One region of the Thiomonas sp. OC7 genome, then DNA from elsewhere that is predicted to be linked to it. Evidence: riboswitches for the same ligand, from Rfam matches in the RefSeq annotation. Region 1 holds a riboswitch; the other holds the start of a gene.

What was found. A riboswitch is a leader RNA that binds a small molecule or an ion and turns the genes downstream of it on or off. The one in region 1 is predicted to bind thiamine pyrophosphate.
Region 2: linked by a shared signal. The riboswitch ahead of thiC (phosphomethylpyrimidine synthase ThiC) and the one ahead of BIO17B3_RS14905 (cytosine permease) in region 1 are both predicted to bind thiamine pyrophosphate.

What each region holds. Positions count from the first base shown of each region.
Region 1 is NZ_LR131953.1:3,105,585-3,110,597, forward strand. Features, by position in the region: gene BIO17B3_RS14885 (ATP-binding cassette domain-containing protein) at 1-927, shown strand, start outside; gene BIO17B3_RS14890 (PGDYG domain-containing protein) at 949-1,407, shown strand; gene BIO17B3_RS14895 (hypothetical protein) at 1,506-1,886, opposite strand; gene BIO17B3_RS14900 (signal peptide prediction) at 2,065-2,505, opposite strand; TPP riboswitch at 2,612-2,718, shown strand; gene BIO17B3_RS14905 (cytosine permease) at 2,775-4,061, shown strand; gene thiD (bifunctional hydroxymethylpyrimidine kinase/phosphomethylpyrimidine kinase) at 4,058-4,918, opposite strand; gene thiE (thiamine phosphate synthase) at 4,915-5,013, opposite strand, start outside.
Region 2 is NZ_LR131953.1:368,220-373,232, reverse strand. Features, by position in the region: gene BIO17B3_RS01790 (fatty acid desaturase) at 1-338, shown strand, start outside; gene BIO17B3_RS01785 (LysR family transcriptional regulator) at 363-1,280, opposite strand; gene BIO17B3_RS01780 (pirin family protein) at 1,399-2,265, shown strand; TPP riboswitch at 2,301-2,433, shown strand; gene thiC (phosphomethylpyrimidine synthase ThiC) at 2,465-4,474, shown strand; gene thiO (glycine oxidase ThiO) at 4,479-5,013, shown strand, end outside.

The DNA of each region.
Region 1 (5,013 bases):
GCCACGATTCTGCGTGGCGACAAGGTCGGCCTCATTGGGCCCAACGGCGCGGGCAAAACCACGCTGCTCAAGCTCATTCTGGGCGAGATCGAACCCGATAGTGGCACCGTGCGGCAGGGAACGCGCTTGCAGATCGCCTATTTCGACCAGATGCGCGCCGTGCTCAACCTTGACGCCACCCTGGCCGACACCATCAGCCCGGGCAGCGAATGGGTTGAGGTGGCCGGGCAGCGCAAGCATGTGATGAGTTATCTGGGCGATTTTTTGTTCTCGCCCGCGCGGGCCAACTCGCCGGTCAAGTCGCTTTCAGGGGGGGAGCGCAACCGTTTGCTGCTGGCTAGGTTGTTCGCCCGCCCGGCCAATGTGCTGGTGCTCGACGAGCCGACCAACGACCTCGACATCGACACGCTGGAACTGCTGGAGCAGTTGCTGCAAGACTTTCCCGGTACCGTGTTTCTGGTCAGCCACGACCGTCGCTTTCTCGACAATGTGGTCACCAGCACGATAGTGAGCGAGGCCACGCCGGAAGACCCTGGCCGTTGGCGCGAATACGAAGGCGGCGTCTCCGACTGGCTCACCCAATCGCAGCGTGCCCGTGCGTTGCAGGCGCAGCTGAATAAATCGGCCGCAGGCGGGGCGGACAAGCGCGGCGCGGCGCCAACCAAATCGGCTCAGGCACAGCCGTCCATTCCCCACGTACCGGCCAAGCGCAAGCTGAGCTACAAGGAACAGCGCGAGCTGCAGGAACTGCCCGGCCGCATAGCCGCCCTGGAGGCGGAGCAGAAATCGCTTTCCGATCAACTGGCCGACCCGGCGAGTTATACCTCTTCCACGATGCGTATCAGCGAGATGCAGGAACGTTACGCGCAGATCGACGAAGAACTGCTCCACGCCCTGGAACGCTGGGAAGTGCTCGATGGCAAGTGAGAGATTGTGAACAAATCCGCCATGACCGAAAACGAACCCAGCGCGCCGTTGTTGCAAAACGTCGATTTGCGCACCGACCCGCAGGCAGCCGCTTACATCAAGCATGAGACCGTGCAGGTGCAATTCGCCGTCGATTCCGGCGAATTGATCAGCCGCGAAGGCCCCAATCGTTACGCAGCGGGCGATGCCATCATCACCGGCGCCACCGGCGACCGCTGGAGCGTGTCGCGCGCCCGTTTCGAAGCGCGCTACCAAGCCCTCGCGCCGACGTTCATGGGGCAGAATGGCGCTTACATCAACCAGCCCATTCCCGTTCTGGCGCGGCAGATGCCCACACCGTTTCGCATGACCCGCAGCGCTGGCGGCGATCTGCTGCGCGGCAACCCCGGTGATTGGCTGCTGCAATACGCGCCAGGCGATTACGGCGTGGTTGAGCAGGGACGGTTTGCGCAGGTTTACCGGAAAGTCGCGCCTCCTTGAGCGCCCCCAGGGCTGGGCTGTGCCCAGCCCGCCCCCCGTGGGGGTCAAGGAAACTTGGGGCGGCCCGGCGTTTCCTTGAGAAGGCCGACTGAGCTGAATCAGGGTTTCGCTGCGCCGCCCGGCCCCATGCCGCCGCCAGGGCCCATGCCTCCGCCGCCAGTACCCATGGCGCCACCTGAGCCCATCCCTTGATGCATGCCTTGCGCCGGGGGCGCATCAGGCAGCTTGACGCCGCGCTCCTTCGCACGTTCCTGCATCAGCTTGTGATGTTCTGCCCGGATCTGTTCCCGCTGCTCTGTGGTTTTCGCCTCGCGCATTTTGAGTCGGTATTCACGACGCTCCTTCTGCGTCATCAACTGGCTACCGTAAATGGTTTCCTGCTTTTGGGTTTGAGCGTAGGCAGAAGTTGCGGTCAGCCCTCCACCTGCGAGCAGGATGCTGAGAGACAAGGCAGTCAAAAATGGCTTGGTGGCAATCATGGCACTCTCCTGAAAAAGTTTTGAGTCAAGGTTGACTCGCAGTCAGGCTAGGCGTTTGCGGAACACGCGGATTGATGCACGTCAATAATTTGAGGCGTGCAACTTCAGGGCCGATCAAGCGATTGCGCGAGCACGGAGCGCCGCCGCTGCGTTCGTTTCGGTACCCAGCGCGGCGGGCTTACTGATCATGAGGTTTCGTGAGAAATGGTCCGCCCTTCGCATAGGCTTCACGCTCGAATCGGTTGGCGAGGTAGGCATCGCGCCCGCGCAGGGTTTGCCACAGGCTCTCCAGCAAATAGGCGGGCCCGAAAAATGGGCCCCAAAGCTCGTATTGCCGCACATGCACGCGTTCGTGAGCGCGCAAGCGCTGCATGGCGGGGGCGTCGACCGCGAGGATGACATGCCCCAGAGTGAGGGCGACGAGGCGATGGCGGTTGGGCAGGCGCTGCATCCAGCGGCCCAGTTGGCCTCCCGTGCATTCCAGGGTGTGGCCGCTGCGGCGCAGCCGGGCGCCCAGCGCACAGGCGGGTAGGGCGGCGAGCAGGCCGAGCACCGAATAGGGCGCGGCCCAGAGCAGGCGTGCGGCCAAGGTCAGGCGGCGAGTGCGGATCGGGCGCATGGGTGGACACGGGTCAGGGGCATAGCTTAGCCGTGCTCCGGAGCTGTCGCGGTGCGGCTCGCAGGCGTCATCCTGCCTACAATCGACGCCGTGTCGCAATCCTGCGGCGCAACGCTGGGGGTGCGGGGCTGCGGCAGTAGGTAGCTTCGCTGAGAGAGTCCCTTTGAACCTGATTGAGGTCATCCTCGCGCAGGGAAGCAAGGTGGGCAGCGCGCGCTATGGCGCGCATGGCCCGGCCGGGTTTCTGCGCGAGCACGCAGAAATGGGCCATGGCAACACACACAACTTCAAGTGACGCGGCGCACGCGTCCAATGCCTCGGTTCCCGCGGCGGAACGCATTTTCACCTTCACCGATGCCGCCGCGCTGTGGTTCAGTCTGGGGGTGGGGCTGCTGGTCATGCAGGTGGGCGCGTATCTGCGTCCGGGCTTGAGCCTGCCGCAGGCGGCCGGGGCGATTGCGCTGGGGTCCTTGCTGGGCGCGGGTTTGCTGGCCTGGGTGGCGGGGATCGGCAGCCGGCACGGTCTGTCGAGTTCGGCGCTGATCGGGCGCACGCTGGGGCAGCGCTTCGCCATGCTGCCGGTGGCGCTCAATGTGGTGCAACTGCTGGGCTGGACGGCGTTCGAGCTGGTGATCATGCGCGACGGTACCCGCACCATCGTCGAGCAGGTGTTCGGTACGCGCGGGGCCTGGGTGCCCGTGGTGGCGACGCTGGCCTGGGGCTCGCTGCTGCTGGTGCTGGCCAGTGGGCGGATGATCGGGCTGGTGCGGCGCTTCGTCAGCCGCGCGGCAATGCCGCTGATCGTCGCTTCGCTGCTCTGGCTGAGCTATCAGTTCGGACTCAAGGCCTGGCAGCACGGCTTTGCCGCGCTGTGGGCGCAGCCGGGCGACGGTTCGATGAGCTCGCTAGCGGCGGTGGATCTGGTGATCGCCATGCCGGTGTCCTGGCTGCCGCTGGTGGCCGACTATGCCCGCTACGGACGCCACGCTGGCGCCACGGCGCGCGGCACCTGGCTCGGCTACGCCGCGGCGAACATCTGGTGCTACGCCCTGGGCGTGCTGGTCATCAGCGTGTCGCCTGCCGATATCGACATGCTCAGCACCTTACTGCTGGCTCAGGGCGGGCTGATTGCGCTGGGTTTCATTTTGGTGGATGAGGTGGACAACGCCTATGGCGACGTGCATTCGGGCGCGGTATCGACCAACTTCCTCAACGGCCGCTGGAGCATTCGTCGTATTGGCATGACCTTGGTGCTGCTGGCCACCGCGGCGGCGCTTGCGCTGCCGATGCACGCACTTGAGCCCTTTCTGCTCACCCTGAGTTCAATTTTCGTGCCGCTGTTCGGCGTGGTGATCGCGCAGCTGGCACCGGGTTTGCCGCCGCAGAGCAACTGGCGCTGGGGGCCGATGAGCGTGTGGTTGCTGGGCATCGGCGTGTTTCAGTTTGGCACGGTGTGGTGGCCGAATTGGGGCTCGGCCTTGCCGAGCCTGGCCTTCACATTGCTGGCGGCAGGTGCGCTGCGCTGGCGCGAGGCGCGGGCGCCCGCGGCGGCTTAGAGCGGCAGGCGCTTCGTCGCTAAAGGTGCGTGACCGTGGTTGAGCGGGCCGTGGCCTTGGCCGAGTTGCATGTCGGCTCCGGCGAGCAGCGCTTGTCGCACATAGTCCCGACCATGCGCCACGGCATCGGCCAGCGTTTCGCCCAGGGCGAGATAACACGCGATGGCCGATGACAGGCTGCAGCCCGTGCCGTGGGTGTTGCGCGTGGGGATGCGCGGCGCTTCCCAGCGCCGCACTTCTCCATCGGGCAGACGCAGCAAGTCGGTGAGCTGCGGGCCGGGCAAGTGGCCGCCCTTGAGCAGCACCGCGCGAGCGCCCAGCACGTGCAGCAGATTGGCCGTGTCTTCCAGCGCGTCGGCGTTTATGGTGCCCAGCCGCAGTAGCCAGGCGGCTTCGTCGAGGTTGGGGGTGATCAGCGTGGCGAGGGGAAAGAGCTCATCAACGAGCCGGTCCACGGTGGATTCGGTGATCAGCTTGTCGCCGCTGGTGGCGACCATCACCGGGTCGAGCACCACATGAGTGAAGCGATGGCGGCGAATGGCCTCGGCCACCACCCGCACCACGCCCACATCGTGCAGCATGCCGATTTTCACCGCATCCACACCGATGTCTTCGACCACGGCGTCGATCTGTTGCGCGAGCAATTCGGGCGGCAGCGCCTGAATGGCGCGCACGCCTTGCGTGTTCTGCGCCGTGATGGCGGTGATGGCCGTCATGCCATAGCAGCCCAGCGCCGCCATGGTTTTGAGGTCGGCCTGGATGCCGGCGCCGCCGCCGCTGTCGGAGCCAGCGATGCTCAGCACGCGGGCATAGCGCGCGACGGCAGGGGTGTCTTGCAGGGGTTCGGTCGCGTTCATGGATGGACGAAGGTGAGCGAGTCGGTGAGCTGGCGCAAGGCTTGCGCGGCGGCAGCGGGGTCGGGTGCGGCGCACAGCGCCCGCACCACGGCCAG
Region 2 (5,013 bases), 2.7 Mb from region 1:
CGCGCCAGCTCGATCTGCCGCGCTGGGCCTCGGCGCTGATTCTGCACTTCAACTATCACGCCACCCATCACCGCCACCCGGCGCTGCCCTGGAGCAAATTGCCCGCGGCGGCGAGTGCGCAAGACCGGCAGTTTGCCCAGCCCTATGTGCGTGCGCTGCTGCGCCAGTTGCGTGGCCCGATTGCGCTCAAGGAAACGCCGGGCCGCCCCAAGTTTTCTTGTCCACCTCGCAGCTTGCAAGCTGCTCGGATTCGGCTCCGTCCAAGCTGCCGCAGGGCAGCTTGGAGCCGCGGGCCTCATCCCCCACGGGGGTCGGCGAGCCGACCCTGGGGGCGCTGAGCAGGCGTTGCCGCGAAACCGCGTTCACACGCCCTGATCTCCCGGCGCTACGCTGAATTGCTCGGCCAGAAAGTCGAGCAGCGCCCGCACTGCGGGCAGCAGCCCGCGGCGCGATGCGAACACGGCGTGAATGATCTCGGGCCGTGGAGCCCAGCTGGGCAGCACATGGGTGAGTTGGCCGCTGGCAAGCTGCGCCTGCACCATCATCAACGGCAGCTGCACGATGCCCGCGCCCGCCACCGCGGCCTCGCGCAGCGCGGGCATGCTCGACGACACCAGGCGCGGTTGATGCCGAACTGCGGCCTGCGCGCCTTCAGGGCCGTGCAGATCCCAGGTCTGTGTGATGCCGAGCTGGCTGCTCAGAGCCAGGCTGGGCAGCCCGGACAGGCTGGCCGGGGTCTGCGGCATATGCGTGCGGGCGAGCAGGGCGGGGCTGGCCACCAGTACCTGCACCCGCTCGGCAAGTGTTCGCAGCACCAGATCGCTGTCGTCGAGCGGCGGGGGGCGAACGCGCAGGGCCACGTCGATGCCTTCAGCCACTACGTCCACGCGCCGGTTGGTGGCGTCAAGCTGCAACTGCACCTGCGGATAGCGCACCAGGAAGGCCGCGACCATGCCCCCGACTTGCGCATCGAGCAGGGCGACGGGGCAGGTCAGGCGCACTGCACCGCAGGGCTCGGCGTGGGTGCGGGCTATGGCTTCTTCGGCCGCATCGGCTTCGACCAGCATGGCCTTGCAATGGGTGTAGTAAGTCTGTCCGAGTTCGGTGACCACGAAGCTGCGGGTCGAGCGCTGGATCAGCCTTGCGCCCAGTTGCGTCTCCAGTCGCGCCAAGCGACGGCTCAGTTTCGATTTCGGCAGGCCGAGCGCACGTCCGGCGGGTGCGAAACCCCCGTGTTCCACCACTTGGACAAAGTAATACAGATCATTCAAGTCGCGCATCGGTTTATTGTTCCATTTGTAGAACGATGAAGGCAAAATTTGCGACTACCGAACGTATCGTTCCACCCATATTCTTTAGCCATCGCGGGGCTGGGCCCCGGCTTACAGGAGAAACAGCGTGAAAACCCTTCAAGGCATTTACAGCAACCCGCGCCAGCATTGGGTTGGCGACGGCTTTCCGGTGCGTTCACTGTTCAGCTACAGCAGCCACGGCGTGCAGCTCAGCCCCTTCCTGCTGCTCGACTACGCCGGGCCGACGCAGTTCGCGCCCGGCACGCAGCCGCGCGGCGTGGGCGAACACCCGCATCGGGGTTTCGAGACCGTGACCATCGTCTATCAGGGCGAGGTAGACCATCGCGACTCGACCGGGGCCGGCGGGCATATCGGCCCGGGCGACGTGCAGTGGATGACGGCCGCAGGCGGCATCCTGCATGACGAGTTCCATTCCCAGGCGTTCACCGAGCGAGGCGGCACGCTGGAGATGGTGCAGCTCTGGGTCAACCTGCCCGCCAAGGACAAGATGTCGCCGCCCGGCTATCAGACCTTGTTGAACGCCGACATTCCCGACGTGGCCTTGCCCGACGCAGTAGGGCGGGTGCGTGTGATCGCCGGGACGTATGCCGACCACCGCGGCCCCGCACGCACGTTCACGCCGATGGACGTGTGGGACGCGCGGCTCAACGCGGGCGCACAGACCCGCTTCGACATCGCCGCGGGGCGCACGCTGGCGCTGGTGGTGCTGCACGGCGCGGTGAAGGTGAACGGCGATGCGGTGGTGCGCTCGGCACAGTTCGGCTTGCTCAGCCGTGAAGGCGACGGCATGCTGGTCGAGGCCGAGGACGACGCCACGCTGCTGTTGCTCAGCGGCGAGCCGATCGACGAGCCCATCGTCGGCTACGGTCCGTTTGTGATGAACACGCAAGCCGAGATTCATCAGGCGATGCAAGACTTCAACAGCGGCCGTTTCGGCCAGATTGCGGCGTAAGCGATCGAGTTGGCGGGGCTACGCCTATACTGTGCCTGAGCTTGTCGGAGCGCCGGGCGAAATTCCCGGCTGAGACTGCGTAACGCAGAATCCGCTGAACCTGATCGGGCTAGGAAGTGCGCCGCGAGTGCGCTTCCAACCTGCGGAGGGAACAAGGCGCCGGTGCGACGGCAGGCATTCATCCATCCCCGGAGGAACCATGTCTGCACTGCCCGAATCCCGCTACAAGGTCGATGCCCCTGAGCTGACCGAGCGCATCACCCGTACCCCCTTCGCCGCGTCCAGCAAGATTTATGTGCAGGGCAGCCGTGCCGACCTTCGCGTGCCCATGCGCGAGATCAAGCTGGCCGATACCCCAGCGGTATTTGGCGTGGAAAAAAATCCGCCCTTCGCGGTCTATGACACCTCAGGGCCCTACACCGATCCGCAGGTGAGCATCGACCTGGCGCGCGGCCTGCCCGCGCTGCGCTCGCCGTGGATTGCCGAGCGCGGTGACACCGAGCGACTGCCCGCCTTCAGCTCCGACACCACGCGCCGCCACAACGCCGACGCGGGTCTGGATGCGGTGCGCTTTCCGCAGTTGCCGCTGCCGCGCCGCGCCAAGGCCGGCGCCAACGTCAGCCAGATGCACTACGCGCGCAAGGGCATCATCACGCCCGAGATGGAGTTCATCGCCATTCGGGAGAATCAGCGGCAGGAAGAAATGCTCGATGCCGGACGGCTGAAGCAGCACCCCGGCCAGCATTTTGGCGCGAACATTCAATCGCGCATCACACCGGAATTCGTGCGCGATGAAGTGGCGCGCGGCCGTGCCATCATCCCCAACAACATCAACCACCCGGAGAGCGAACCGATGATCATCGGCCGCAACTTCCTGGTGAAAATCAACGCCAATATCGGCAACTCGGCTACCACGTCGAGCATTGCCGAAGAGGTGGAAAAAATGGTCTGGTCCATCCGCTGGGGCGCCGACACGGTGATGGATCTGAGCACGGGCAAACACATTCACGAGACCCGTGAGTGGATTCTGCGCAACTCGCCCGTGCCCATCGGCACCGTGCCGATCTACCAGGCGCTGGAGAAAGTCGGCGGCGTGGCCGAAGACCTCACCTGGGAGCTGTTCCGCGACACCCTCATCGAGCAGGCCGAGCAGGGCGTGGACTACTTCACCATCCACGCCGGGGTGCGTCTGCCCTTCATTCCGCTGAGCGCCAAACGTGTCACCGGCATCGTTTCGCGCGGCGGCTCGATCATGGCCAAGTGGTGCCTGGCGCATCACAAGGAGAGCTTTCTGTACGAACACTTCGAGGATATCTGCGACATCATGAAGGCCTACGACGTGGCGTTCTCGCTGGGTGACGGCCTGCGTCCTGGCAGTATTGCCGATGCCAACGACGAAGCGCAGTTCGCCGAGCTCGACACCCTGGGCGAACTCACGCAGATCGCCTGGAAGCACGACGTGCAGACCATGATCGAAGGCCCTGGCCATGTGCCCATGCAGCTCATCAAGGAAAACATGGACAGGCAGTTGGAGAAGTGCGGCGAGGCGCCTTTCTACACGCTCGGCCCGCTGACCACCGACATCGCGCCCGGCTACGACCACATTACCAGCGCCATCGGCGCGGCGATGATCGGCTGGTACGGCACCGCGATGCTCTGCTACGTCACGCCCAAGGAGCACCTAGGCCTGCCCGACAAGCAGGACGTGCGCGACGGCATCGTCACCTACAAGATCGCCGCGCACGCGGCCGATCTGGCCAAGGGCCATCCCGGCGCGCAGGCGCGCGACAACGCGCTCTCCAAGGCGCGCTTCGAGTTCCGCTGGGACGACCAGTTCAACCTCGGCCTCGATCCGGAAAAGGCCAAGGAGTTTCACGATGAAACCCTGCCGAAAGACGCCTTCAAGACGGCGCATTTCTGCTCCATGTGCGGGCCGAAGTTCTGCTCCATGAAGATCACGCAGGAAGTGCGCGAGTACGCCGCCAAACAGGGCGTGGATGCAGAGCAGGCCGTCGAGGTGGGCATGGCGGAAATGTCAGCCGAATTCCGCGCGGGAGGCAGCGAGGTCTATGTGCACGCCCCGCTGCCGGGCCGCCCCAAGGCGGGGCGTGCCCCCTCGGGGGGCGGCGAAGGCGGAGCCGCAGCAGGGGGGGCGTTGACTCCGTTGCCGGGTTCGCGGGCTCCTGCGCCGCAACAGCAGGAGAACTGAAGACATGACGCGGACTGCTGAAGTGGTGATCGCGGGGGCCGGGCTTGCTGGTCGCCTGCTGGCGTGGCGTCTGCTCAGTGCAGGCGTGCCGGTCACCCTGGTCGATGCACGCGGCCGCGATGATCGCGACCATGCGGCCGGGGTGGCTGCCGCCATGCTGGCGCCCTATGCCGAGCTGGTGGTGGGCGATGCCGATCTGTTCGCGCTCGGCGAGCAGTCTTTGGCGATCTGGCCGCAATGGCTGGCCACGCTGCAGGCGCAGACCGGGCAGGCGGTGGACTTTCACCACGAGGGCTCGCTGGTGGTCGCGCACGCGCCCGACTACCCCGGTCTGGCGCACTATGCCGACCTCATCCGCTACCGCCTGCCTGCCGACAAACGCGACGCGGTGCAAAGCCTGGACGGACCGGGCATCGCCGAACTGGAGCCCGAATTTGCCGGACGTTTCAGCCGCGGTCTTTGGCTGCCGCTCGAAGGCCAACTCGACAACGGGCAATTGCTGCAAGCCCTGCAAGCCGCCATCGAGCAGGCCATGGCGC